Regions from separate parts of the Achromobacter sp. FW305-C-28 genome, predicted to be linked through region 1. Evidence: riboswitches for the same ligand, from Rfam matches in the RefSeq annotation. Region 1 holds a riboswitch; the other holds the start of a gene.
What was found. Region 1 has a riboswitch for manganese ahead of mntP (manganese efflux pump MntP). Riboswitches for the same ligand answer to the same signal wherever they lie in the genome.

Region 1 (5,492 bases):
GCCGCGGGATATCGCGACCAATCGGCGCGGCTGCTGATCGAAGCCGCGGTGCGCGATGCCACCACCGGCCAACTGCTGATCGCGTCGCTGGGCACGGTCACGGGCAGCAATCTGCCGCCCGACCAGAAGCCCACGGCCGATGATGTACGCGCGGCCATCGACGACTGGGCGCGGCAGTTGCGCCAGCAATACGATCGCATCTGGACCACGCCGCACTGACGTGCCGCGGCGGGACATGACGTGTCATCGTCGATATCGGACGCATCGTCTTTCGCAGCCAAGGTAGAATTGCGCGCCGCGGCCTCGCGGCCTGCTGCGGTCTGGCGCAAGAAAACCCTGCGCGCCGCCGCCGATTGAACCCGCCGCCGCCGCCGCGGTCCATAGAAGGCCGGTCCGCATGCCGGCCTCGTGGCGGCTTGGCCGGTTTGCATTGCAGCCGGCGCCTGCGCCAACCTTGCTGCCGCCTTTCACGGCCAGCCGCAAGCCGCCGCGAATCCCCGTTTCCTCATATCACGATGTGATGAATATTGACGTCAACCCTCACTTACCCACGGCCGCGGCAAATGCTACTGTTCCGCCTGTGCAAGGAGTACTAGCAATGGATCAGAAGACCAAGCCCTGGGCCTTTCCCAAGCCCCATCCGGAAAACACCCCACGGGGCGAACGCAACAAACAGGAGTTCGACGCGCCCGTCGCTGAAAAAGCGCCTGCGGCCAAGACGCGCAGCAAGAAAGCCGCCGCCACCGCCGCGGCCAAGTCGTGATGCGCGGCTGAACGCCGCCCACGTGCCCATGCGCTCCTTCGCCATCACCTGGCTTGCCCGTACCGCCGCGGCCGCGCTTTGCGCCGCATCCCTGACTGCCGTTGCCGCCCCCGATGTCCAGACGGGCGACCTGGTGTTCCAGCAGTCTCGTTCCGCGCAAAGCCTGGCGGTGCAGCAGGCCACGCATTCGCCCTACAGCCACATGGGCATGATCGTGCTTCGGCAAGGCCGCCCTTATGTGCTGGAAGCCGCGGCCACGGTGCGCTACACGCCGCTGGCGGCCTGGGCCGCACAGGGCGAACGGGGCGCCTATGTGGTCAAACGCCTGCGCGATGACGCGCAACTGACGCCGCAACGGCGCGACCGCCTGGCCGCCATCGGCGCCACGTACACCGGCAAGCCTTATGACGCGGCGTTCGGTTGGTCGGACGACAAGATCTATTGCTCGGAACTGGTCTGGAAGATCTACCAGCGCGCGCTCGGCGTCGAAATCGGCAAGCTGCAGCCGCTCAAGACCTTCGACCTGAGCGCGCCCGCCGTGCGCGCCAAGATGCGGGAGCGCTACGGCGACGCCATCCCCTGGGAAGAACCGATCATCTCGCCCGCCGCGATGTTCGATTCGCCGCTGCTGCGCTCGCCCTGAACCCGGCCATGGACGCGACGCCGATCCCGTTCATGAACCCGGCCTTGCGCGGCGCAGGCAAGATCACCGGCGTCTTTTTCAACCCCGCCGGCGATATCGCCGCGGTGGCTTCGGTGTTTCCTTTGCTGGCCAATCCGCGCGCGCGGGCTGCCTATGGCGGCGCCGCGCTGCGCTATCGCGTCGGCCTGTACCGGCTTGGCGAGACGACGCCCTTCGCGGTGTACGACACGCTGCGCCTGCCGGTCAACGACGTGGCGTTTCACCCCACCGAGCCCGTCGTCGTGATCGGCGCGGGCAGCTACGACGGCGGCTATCTGTTCGAAGGCGACCTGGCCTTCTGGAACTGGCAAAGCGGCAAAAGCCGCCGTCCCTACGCGGCCGTGCCCGAAGTGGTGCGCTGCCGCTACAGCGATGATGGCAGCCATGTCGTGGCGTGGGTCCGGCCCTGGGACGAAGAATGGGGCGACCAGGAATACGACGCCGACGGCGACTGGAACCAGGTGCTGGACACGTTGTTCCCGATCCGCGTGGACGATGCCGAGGCCGCGTGGCACTTGCGGTCGCCCGCGACGCTGACGCTGGATCCTGCCACCGCCACGAGCGGCGGCGCCATCGCGCCCGACGTCGATGCCGCCCATCGCCTGGCGAATTGGCTGGCCGTGCCCGACCTGGGTCTGCGCGGTGCGATCTGGGACCTGGCGTGGCGGGATGCCGACACGCTGGTCGCCACGCACGACGGTTGCCTGCTGGATCTCTACGCCGCTGACGGCCGCCTCGTCGCCCGCCACGAAGGCGGCGGCCATGGCGCGGAAATCCTGCGCGCCGCCTCGGTCACCGTGCATGCCATCGCCCCGCCCGATCCCGGCGACCGGTTCCGCCGCGATTCCCGTCTGTATGCACTGCAGGGCGATGCCCTGGTCGCGGTGCGCGGCTACGCCGGCCAATACACCTTCTCGATCGCGAGCGACGGCCGCCTGCTCGGCCGCCAGGACCGCATGGGTCCGACGCGCCCGCACGCTCATGACGTGCAGCTCGATGCCACACTGGCGACGGAACAACGCCTGGACGTTGGCCATTACGACTGCTTCAACCACTACATCGGCATCAACGGCGCCCCCCACCTGTTCGCCGTGCAGGGCACGCCGCCCAGCTCGCATGAAGGCAAGCACCTGTGCATCGTCCACCCCGACGGCCGCATCGAACGCCTGTGGCCGCTGCTGCAACCCGACGGCACGCACGCCAGCCACGCGATGGAATGCCGCGGCGCGTACGTCGACGACGAACAGGGCCCCGGCGTCATCATTGCCGGCAAGCACTATTCGCCCACGGTGGACAACACGTACAGCGGCTTCATCTACCGCAAGAGCCTGGTGCGCGGCGTGCTGGCATGGCGCCATGCCACCCATGCATCGCCCACCATGATCCTGTCCGCGGCCGGCCTGGTGATCGCGGCATTCCTGGATGGCCGGCTGATGCTGATCGACGCGTTGACAGGCGGCGTGCGGCGCGATGCCAAGGTCCGCATGGCAGGCGCCGCCACCGTGATCTACGCGCTGGACGCCCACCAAGACCGCTTGGCGATCGGCACGATAGACGGGCGCATCGCCGTGGTCGGCGTGCAGGACCTGCTGGCCGCGCCGGTGACGCGCGGCGGCATCGACCTGGCTTAGAATTCCTGCCATGCACTACACCCAAGACCCCAATACGCCGCCCGCCCCGACCGTCAGCTTCGATGACTTCATGAAGGTCGACATCCGTGTGGGCACCATCGTCGCCGCCGATCCGTTTCCCGAAGCGCGCAAACCAGCCTACAAGCTGACCATCGATTTCGGCGCCGGCGTCGGCGTGAAGAAAAGCTCGGCGCAGATCACCGGCCGCTACGCCTTGGAAGATCTGCCGGGCAAGCGTGTGCTGGGCATCGTGAACTTCCCGCCGCGCCAGGTGGGCCCGGTACGTTCCGAAGTGCTGGTGCTGGGGCTGGCCGACGACGCCGATCACACCGTGCTGGTGACGCCCGAACTGAACGTGCCCAATGGGGCGCGGCTGACCTGAGCCGGGCGCCCGGCAGTGTCACACCCGTGCCGCGCGCCTTTTGGTAAACTGGCGATCCTCTTTGGGGAGTAGCCTCTTGTGGCCCTGGCCACAAGCGTTTGCGTCAACATTCTTGGCCCCCCTGGCCATGGCGCAAACAACCGATACGGTTTGGCGAGACCATGGACTTTTCCGTAGCTTCTGACCGGGCGATAGGGAAAAAGTCTATGCGTTTCGCCCGGTCGGAGCTTCTCTCGCATGAATGCCCTTTCCACGATCGTCCTGGCCTTCGCCATGTCCACCGACGCCTTCGCCGCCGCGGTCGGCAAAGGCGCTGCGCTGCATAAACCCCGCTTGTCCGAAGCCTTGCGCACCGGCCTGATCTTCGGTGTGATCGAAGCGATCACCCCCGTGATCGGCTGGGCCCTCGGTTCCGTGGCCGCGAAGTTCGTGCAGGACTGGGACCATTGGATCGCCTTTGGCATGCTCTGTATCCTGGGCGCGTTGATGATCCGCAATGGCCTGGGCGCCGACAAGGAAGAAGCCGCCCCCGTCGGCCGCCATTCGTTCTGGCTGCTGGCCGCCACCGGTTTCGCCACCAGCATCGACGCCATGGCGGTGGGCGTGAGCCTGGCCTTCATCGACAACAACATCGTCGTCACCGCCTTGGCCATCGGCCTGGCCACCCTGCTGATGGTGACCCTGGGCGTCATGATCGGCCGCCTGGTCGGCAACGTCGCCGGCAAGCGCGCGGAAGTGCTGGGTGGGCTGGCGCTGATCGGAATCGGGGCCACTATCTTGTACGAGCACTTGAAGGCGGGCTGAGGCTGAGGGGGCGATGGGTCAGCGCTAGCCCCCATCTGATGGCACTACACCCCGCTAGCCCGCATCACCGGCACGGCTTGCGCCTTGCCCCGGCGCACGCGCGGAGCGACGCGCTTGGCCCAGAAGGCGGTCAGCATGGGCACGAGCAGGGCGGTGATGACCACGCATGCCGCGACCAGGGCGGTCGCCGCCGGCGCCCACGGTTGGAACTGCGGCGCCGCGGCGGCGACCAGGCTGGGGGTGGCCGCCGCGGCGCCAGCCGTGCTGGAGGCGGCCACGCCTGCCGTGCCGCGGCCGCCACCGATCAGGATGTCGGAAATCACCAGCGCCACGCCCGACACCAGCATCACGCCGACCGCCACCACGATGCCCAACAAGCCGGTATCCAGGATGACAGACAGATTGATGGTATTGCCCAGCGCAAAGGCGAAGAACGGGATCAGCATGCGCGGCCCACGGCTGAAGAATTCGCGCAGGTCTTCGTCCAGGTTGCCGAGCGCAAAGCCGATCAGGAACGGAATCACGACGCCGACCAGGTGATGCGCCTCGAACGCCGCAAGGCCCGTGGTGCCCAGGATGATCATGGTCATCAGCGGACCGGACTCCATGCCGATCAAGACGGATGCGCCGGCCTCTTCGCGCGTGCCGTATTCCTCCATCAACGACGCGAACAGACCCGCGTTGGTCATGTCCAGCGCCGCCACCAGCGCCAGCACCGACAGGCCGGCGAAAAAGCCGGTGGCGATGCCGCCGTCGGGCAGCCAGCGCGACGCCAGCAGCGCCACCACCCACGCCAGGCCAAGCTTGGCGCCGATCAGCGCGCCTGACTTGCGCAGCACGGTGCCGGTGGCGCGCAGGTTGATGGATGCGCCCAGGCAGAACAGCCAGACGGCGAGGATGGGCACGACGCCGGTGATCAGGCCGTTGGTGAACGAGCCGAAATACTTGCCGGTATCGGGCCAGAAGGTGTGCAGGGCGGACCCGAGTAGCAGCGGTACGAGCATCATGCCGCCAGGAATCCGTTCGATCGAACGCTTGATTTTCATGTTGTCTCCGAGGTTGCACGCCTCCAGGGCGAAGGGGCGCGCTTTTTTCTAATGAAATCAAGTTTTATAAAAAAACACCATAGAGAAAACCCGAAACTCTCTATATTTAAATAGTTATTGGAGTACCGGGGTCACCCAGGCGATACCTTTTCGCACTTTTTAGTTTTATCTATAAAATCTTATT
Region 2 (5,492 bases), on a different contig from region 1:
GATGCGCGGCATCAGGTCGGTCAGGCCGGCGGTCACGATGCGGTCGAATTGGCGTGCGCGGCCGAAATCGGCCAGCGCGGCGGTGGGGCTGGCGTTGGGCTGGGCCAGCCAGCCGCCCAGGGCCTGGGCCAGTCTGGCGGCATCGCGCAGGCCCAGGTTCAGGCCCTGGCCGGCCACCGGATGCAGCGTCTGCGCCGCGTTGCCGATGGCCGCCACCCGGCCTTGCACCAGCGCGCGGCGGGCGCTGAGCGCCAGCGGGAAGACATGGCGCGGCGCTTGGCACGACAGCCGGCCCAGGCGGTCGCCGAAGGCTGTGGACAGCGCCTGCGAAAAGGCGGCGTTGTCCAGCGCGGCCAGTTCGGCGGCGCGCTCGGGCGCGCTGCACCAGACCACGGAATAGGCGTCGGGCAGTTGCGGGTGCGGCAGCAGCGCCAGCGGGCCTTCGGCGGTAAAGCGTTCCCAGGCCCAGCCGCGGCGCGGCAGGGCGGCGTGGACGGTGGTCAGCAGGGCGTGCTGGCCGTAGTCGCGCCGCAGGTCGCTGGCGCCGGCGCCGTCGGATTGCACGGCGATGCGGCAACTGAGTGCGGTGTCGCCCTGGCTGATGCGTACCCCGTCGCCGTCCTGGCCGTCGATCTGGGCGGGGGGGCCGGCCAGCAGCGTCACGCCGCTGGCGGCCACGCGCGCTTCCAGCTTGGCGTGCAGCGCCGCATACGCGACCACGCAGCCCAGCTGGGGCACATCGAAATCGGTGTGCTGGATGACGCTGCGGCCCAGTCTGCCGCGCTGCGACACATGGATATTGAGGATGTCCGCCGCCTTCGCGGGCCAGGCGTCCAGGGATTCCAGCAGCACCCGGCTGCCGTGGTTCATGGCCAGCACGCGGGGATCGGCCACCGGGATGGCGGCGGCAGGCGTGACGGGCGCCGGCGACGCACCGGCCAGCAGCGCGATGCGGGCCGGGTCCGGCGCCACGCGCGCCAGCATCAGCGCCAGCACGCGGCCCACGGGGCCGGCGCCAAGAATCGCAATATCGAAGGCGGAGATAGTCATGCCCGGATTTTACCCGTCCACTACAATCCGGGGCAGCCGGCGCGGCTTGGCGCCAGGGACCTTTCTACCGGTTGAACGACATGACGCAGCTCGAGGCTTCTTCTTCGCTTTCCGCCGCCATCGCCCGCCGTCCGCGCGGCAAGGTCGCCGTCGGCCTCTTGGCCTGCCTGTTCGGCTGGCTGGGGGCGCACTGGTGGTACCTGGGCCGCCGCCACGCCTGGCTGGTGACGGCCGTGGCGCTGGTCAGCCTGTTCTGTGCGTTCCGCTACTACCCGGTCTGGTGGGACAACCCCGCCTTCTTCGTGCTGTTCATTCCCATGATCGACGGTTTCATCGAAAGCGCGGTGTTTTCGCTGATGCCCGACGAGAAATTCGACCGTCTCTACAACCCGGGCCTGCCGCCGTCCAGCAAGACGGGCTGGGGCCCGGTGCTGGTGGCCATCCTGGCCTGCCTGGTCGGGGCGACGGTGTCCATGTTCGCCATCGCCATGGTGGTGGTGTACGTCTGGGTGGCCATGGGCTGGCTGGATGGCCTGACGCTCTGACGCTCTTTCGCCGCCACCTCGGCCGGCGCTATTCGCGCATCAGCGCCTCGATCTCGCTGGCCTGCACCGGCACGCCGCGCGTGATCAATTCGCAGCCTTCGTCCGTCACCAGCGCATCGTCCTCGGTGCGGATGCCGATATTCCAGTAGGCCTCGGGCACGTCGTCGGCCGGGCGCACATAGATGCCCGGCTCGATCGTCAGCATCATGCCGGCCTGCAGCGTGCGCCACGGGCGGTCGGCGCCATGGCCCGAGCCCGGCTGGCGGTAGTCGCCCACGTCGTGCACGTCCAGGCCCAGCCAGTGACCGGTGCGGTGCATGTAGAAGCGGCTGTAGTCGCCGGACTCGATCACGCCATCCAGCGAGCCCTTCAGCAGTTTCAGGTCCAGCATGCCCTGCGCCAGCACGCGTACCGCGGCGTCGTGGCCGTCGTTCCAGCCGCGTCCGGGCGCCGTCGCCTGCGCCGCGGCTTCTTGTGCCGCCACCGTCAGGTCGTACAGCGCGCGCTGCGGCCCGCTGTAGCGGCCATTCACGGGAAAGGTGCGGGTAATGTCGCTGGCGTAGCTGTCGACCTCGCAGCCGGCGTCGATCAGCACCAGGTCGCCATCGCGCAGGACGGCTTCGCCAGCAGGGTAGTGCAGCACGCAGGCATTGGCGCCCGCGGCCACGATGCTGTTGTAGGCCACCGCCTGCGCGCCATGGCGGCGGAATTCATACAGCAGTTCCGCTTCCAGTTCGTATTCGCGCATCCCTGTTCGCGCCACGCGCATGGCGCGGGCGTGGGCGCCGGCCGAAATCTTGGCCGCGCGGCGCATCGCGGCGATTTCCGAGGGGTCCTTGATCAGCCGCATCTCGGCCAGGATGGGGCGGATGTCCTGTTGCCGCTGCGGTGGCACGTGGCCGCCGCGGCTGGCCTCGCGCGCGGCGGCCAGCCAGCGGTGCAGGCGGCCGTCGGTGCGCTTGTCGCCGGCCAGCGGCGCGTACAGCGTCGGCTGGTCCAGCAGCAGCTTGGGCATCAGTTCGTCCAGGGCGTCCAGCGGCTGGGCGTCGTCGAACCCGAAATGCTCGGCCGCCGCCTCGGGGCCGAACCGGTGGCCTTCCCAGATTTCATGTTCGATGTGGCGCGGCCGGCAGAACAGCACGGCGCGGTCGGTGGCGCCGGCCACCAGCACCAGCCAGGCGCCGGGTTCGGTGAAGCCGGTCAGGTAGAAAAAGTCGCTGTCGTGGCGATACGGGTATTCGGCGTCGCGGTTGCGAATGGCTTCGGGCGCGGTGGCCAGGATGGCGATGCCGCCCCCGTCCGCGCGCATCCGCTCCATCAGGCGTTGGCGCCGGGCGGCGAAGGGGGCGATGTCGTCGGGAGGCAGGCTCATGGGTAACGGGGCGCGCAGGGCGCCGGCGGGAAGCTGGAATGCCATTTACTTTACTCGCCGTGCCGCCGATGCGACAGTGCGGCCGCAGTCTCGCCAGCAGCGGGCGGATTCACTGGACTGTCATGCGGGCGCTGCTACAATCGCGGCTCTGTCATTGGGGAGTAGCCATCCTTTGTCCCCAAAGGAGTTAGCGTCAACAGACTTGGTGGTTCGGTACCGCGTAGCGGTTGCCAGAACTCCATGGCGCTAACGGTCTTCGTGTCGCGGCCCGCCCGCACACGAATCAGCCAGGCGAGACCTTTGGCCGCGTAGCGTTCACCCTAGCCGGGCGAGCCGTTGCGTCGCGCCAATTGGTTTCCGCTCGTCCGGCTGCGTCTATATGTTGCTCACCCTTTTCCTGTTTTTCCTGTCCGCGGCAGTGATCTATTTCGCCTGCGAATTCTTCGTCAATGGCGTCGAATGGGTCGGACATCGCTTCCATCTGGGCGCCACCGCCACCGGCACCGTGCTGGCAGCCTTTGGCACCGCCTTGCCCGAAAGCGCCGTGACCTTCATGGCCGTGGTCTTCGGCGAGACCCCCGAACAGAAAGACATCGGCGTCGGCGCCGCCATGGGCGGCCCGCTGGTGCTGGCGACCCTGGCCTACGCCGTCGTCGGCTTCGCCCTGTGGCGCGCCCGCCGCGGCCAACCTGCGCAAGCCAACTGTATCAACGCGGACCAGCGCCGGCTGGCCCGCGACCAGGCCTGGTTCATGGGCATCTTCGTCTTCAAGGTCGGGTTGGGCCTGTTGGCCTTTGCCTGGAAGCCCTGGCTGGGCATCCTGTTCCTGGCCACCTACGGCCTGTACATCAAGCGCGAACTGAGCAACGACGAGGAATGCATCGATAGCGAAGACCTGGAGCCGCTCAAGCTGCGCCCGCGCGATGAGAATCCGTCGATGTTCTGGGCGGCCACCCAGACTATCCTGGCGTTGGTCGTGATCGCCGGCGCCTCGCACGTGTTCGTCAACCAGATCGAATTGCTGGGCGTGGCCATGGGCGCGTCGCCGCACGTGGCGGCATTGCTGCTGGCCCCGGTGGCTACCGAGCTGCCCGAAATCATGAACGCGTTGATCTGGGTGCGCCAGGGCAAGGAACGCCTGGCGCTGGCCAATATTTCCGGGGCCATGATGATCCAGGCCACCATTCCCAGCGCGCTGGGAATCTTCATGACGCCCTGGCTGCTCGATGGCCCGCTGTTGGCGGCCGGCCTGTTCACCATGCTGTCCATCAGTCTCTTGTGGCTGCGGTTCCGCCGGTCGGTCATGAGCGTGCCGGCGCTGTCCGCGGTGGGCGGTTTCTACGCCTTGTTCGCGGCCTACCTGGGCTGGCATTTCTACGTCTGAGGCAGGGCCTTGATGCAGGGCAGGGATGCAGGCCGCAAGCGGTCTGCGTCCTTTTACACACAAAGCGGGCCTTTTCTGTCCCCAAACCTTGTCCATCAGTGGAAACCCGCGTAAAATTCCGCTGTTATCCATCTCAGGAGCAGTCTTCGTGAATACCGATTCCGGCGAAAGTAGTCGATCTTGCATCGACGTCGCTGTTTAACAGGTCCACGCAGAACTCCGTCTGCCGCAGCCTGTTGAACAGGTTGCGGTTGTATCCCAAGCCCCAGGCAGCATCCGGGGCGGCAGCGCAAGCCCACGGCTTGCCGGGATTCTCCCCCAACATCATCCGCCAGAACCGCCGCTAGTCGCAGCGCCAGCGTTCGTGCACGTCCTTTTCGTGCCCGCCCGCCCAGCGCCGTGCGTGTGTGCGCGCGTATCCGCGATACCGCTCCCCATTTTGCAATGGAGGTCGTTATGCGTTTCTTCGACTTGTTCCTGCGCCGCGCAGGCGTAGACCGTGCCACCGCCCTGGGCCGCCGCCGCGGCACCTCGCGCCTGACGGTCATCTGTCCGCGCGACGAGCTGGGCGCCCTGCGCAAGCAGATCTGCCTGGACTTCAGCGCCGCCGGACTCGACGTTTCGCAGGTGCAGATCGACCAGGGCACCGACCCCGCCATGGCGTCGGCCTGCATTACCGTCAATTGCCCGCCCGAACTGCGCGGCGAACTCATGTCGCAAGCCCGTCGGCTGAGCGCCAACCCCGCCGTGCGCCACGTGCATTTCGGCGCCCAACCGCTGGCGGCCTGAATCCGCCCCTATCCCCCCAGGAGAGACCATGCCCAGTGCCATAGACCCCGAGCCTCGATTGCGCCACGTGCGTGGCGCCCGCTTGCCTGTCTGACCTGTCCTCTCCTTGCGAGCCGACTGGCCGGATAGTCTCCCGGTCCGTACGGAATCCGCAGCCCTGAACCCCCGGCCAGGCCCGCCCCGCGCGCGCCCGTTCCGCCGGCCCCGGTTCTTCCGCTAGTTTCCCGTTCCGCTTCACGCACTCCCGGCGCGCCCATCGACGCGATCCGGACACCGGCAACATCGCCCCGGTGCCTGCGCACGCCTGTACGTGGCGGATTCGGCCTGTCTTGCACAGGTCGTGGCCCCGTGC

Region 2: it holds a riboswitch for manganese, as region 1 does, so the genes downstream of both, AC3WMR_RS00560 (sodium:calcium antiporter) here and mntP (manganese efflux pump MntP) in region 1, are expected to answer to the same signal.

Annotation. Positions count from the first base shown of each region.
Region 1 is NZ_JBYSYL010000018.1:89,988-95,479, reverse strand. Features, by position in the region: gene AC3WMR_RS29500 (DUF3313 domain-containing protein) at 1-219, shown strand, start outside; gene AC3WMR_RS29495 (hypothetical protein) at 599-763, shown strand; gene AC3WMR_RS29490 (YiiX family permuted papain-like enzyme) at 792-1,406, shown strand; gene AC3WMR_RS29485 (PQQ-binding-like beta-propeller repeat protein) at 1,415-3,076, shown strand; gene AC3WMR_RS29480 (tRNA-binding protein) at 3,087-3,458, shown strand; yybP-ykoY riboswitch at 3,510-3,684, shown strand; gene mntP (manganese efflux pump MntP) at 3,696-4,262, shown strand; gene kdgT (2-keto-3-deoxygluconate transporter) at 4,307-5,308, opposite strand.
Region 2 is NZ_JBYSYL010000001.1:121,966-127,457, forward strand. Features, by position in the region: gene AC3WMR_RS00545 (UbiH/UbiF/VisC/COQ6 family ubiquinone biosynthesis hydroxylase) at 1-1,050, opposite strand, end outside; gene AC3WMR_RS00550 (TM2 domain-containing protein) at 1,131-1,595, shown strand; gene AC3WMR_RS00555 (aminopeptidase P N-terminal domain-containing protein) at 1,624-2,967, opposite strand; yybP-ykoY riboswitch at 3,105-3,267, shown strand; gene AC3WMR_RS00560 (sodium:calcium antiporter) at 3,347-4,351, shown strand; gene AC3WMR_RS00565 (hypothetical protein) at 4,808-5,140, shown strand.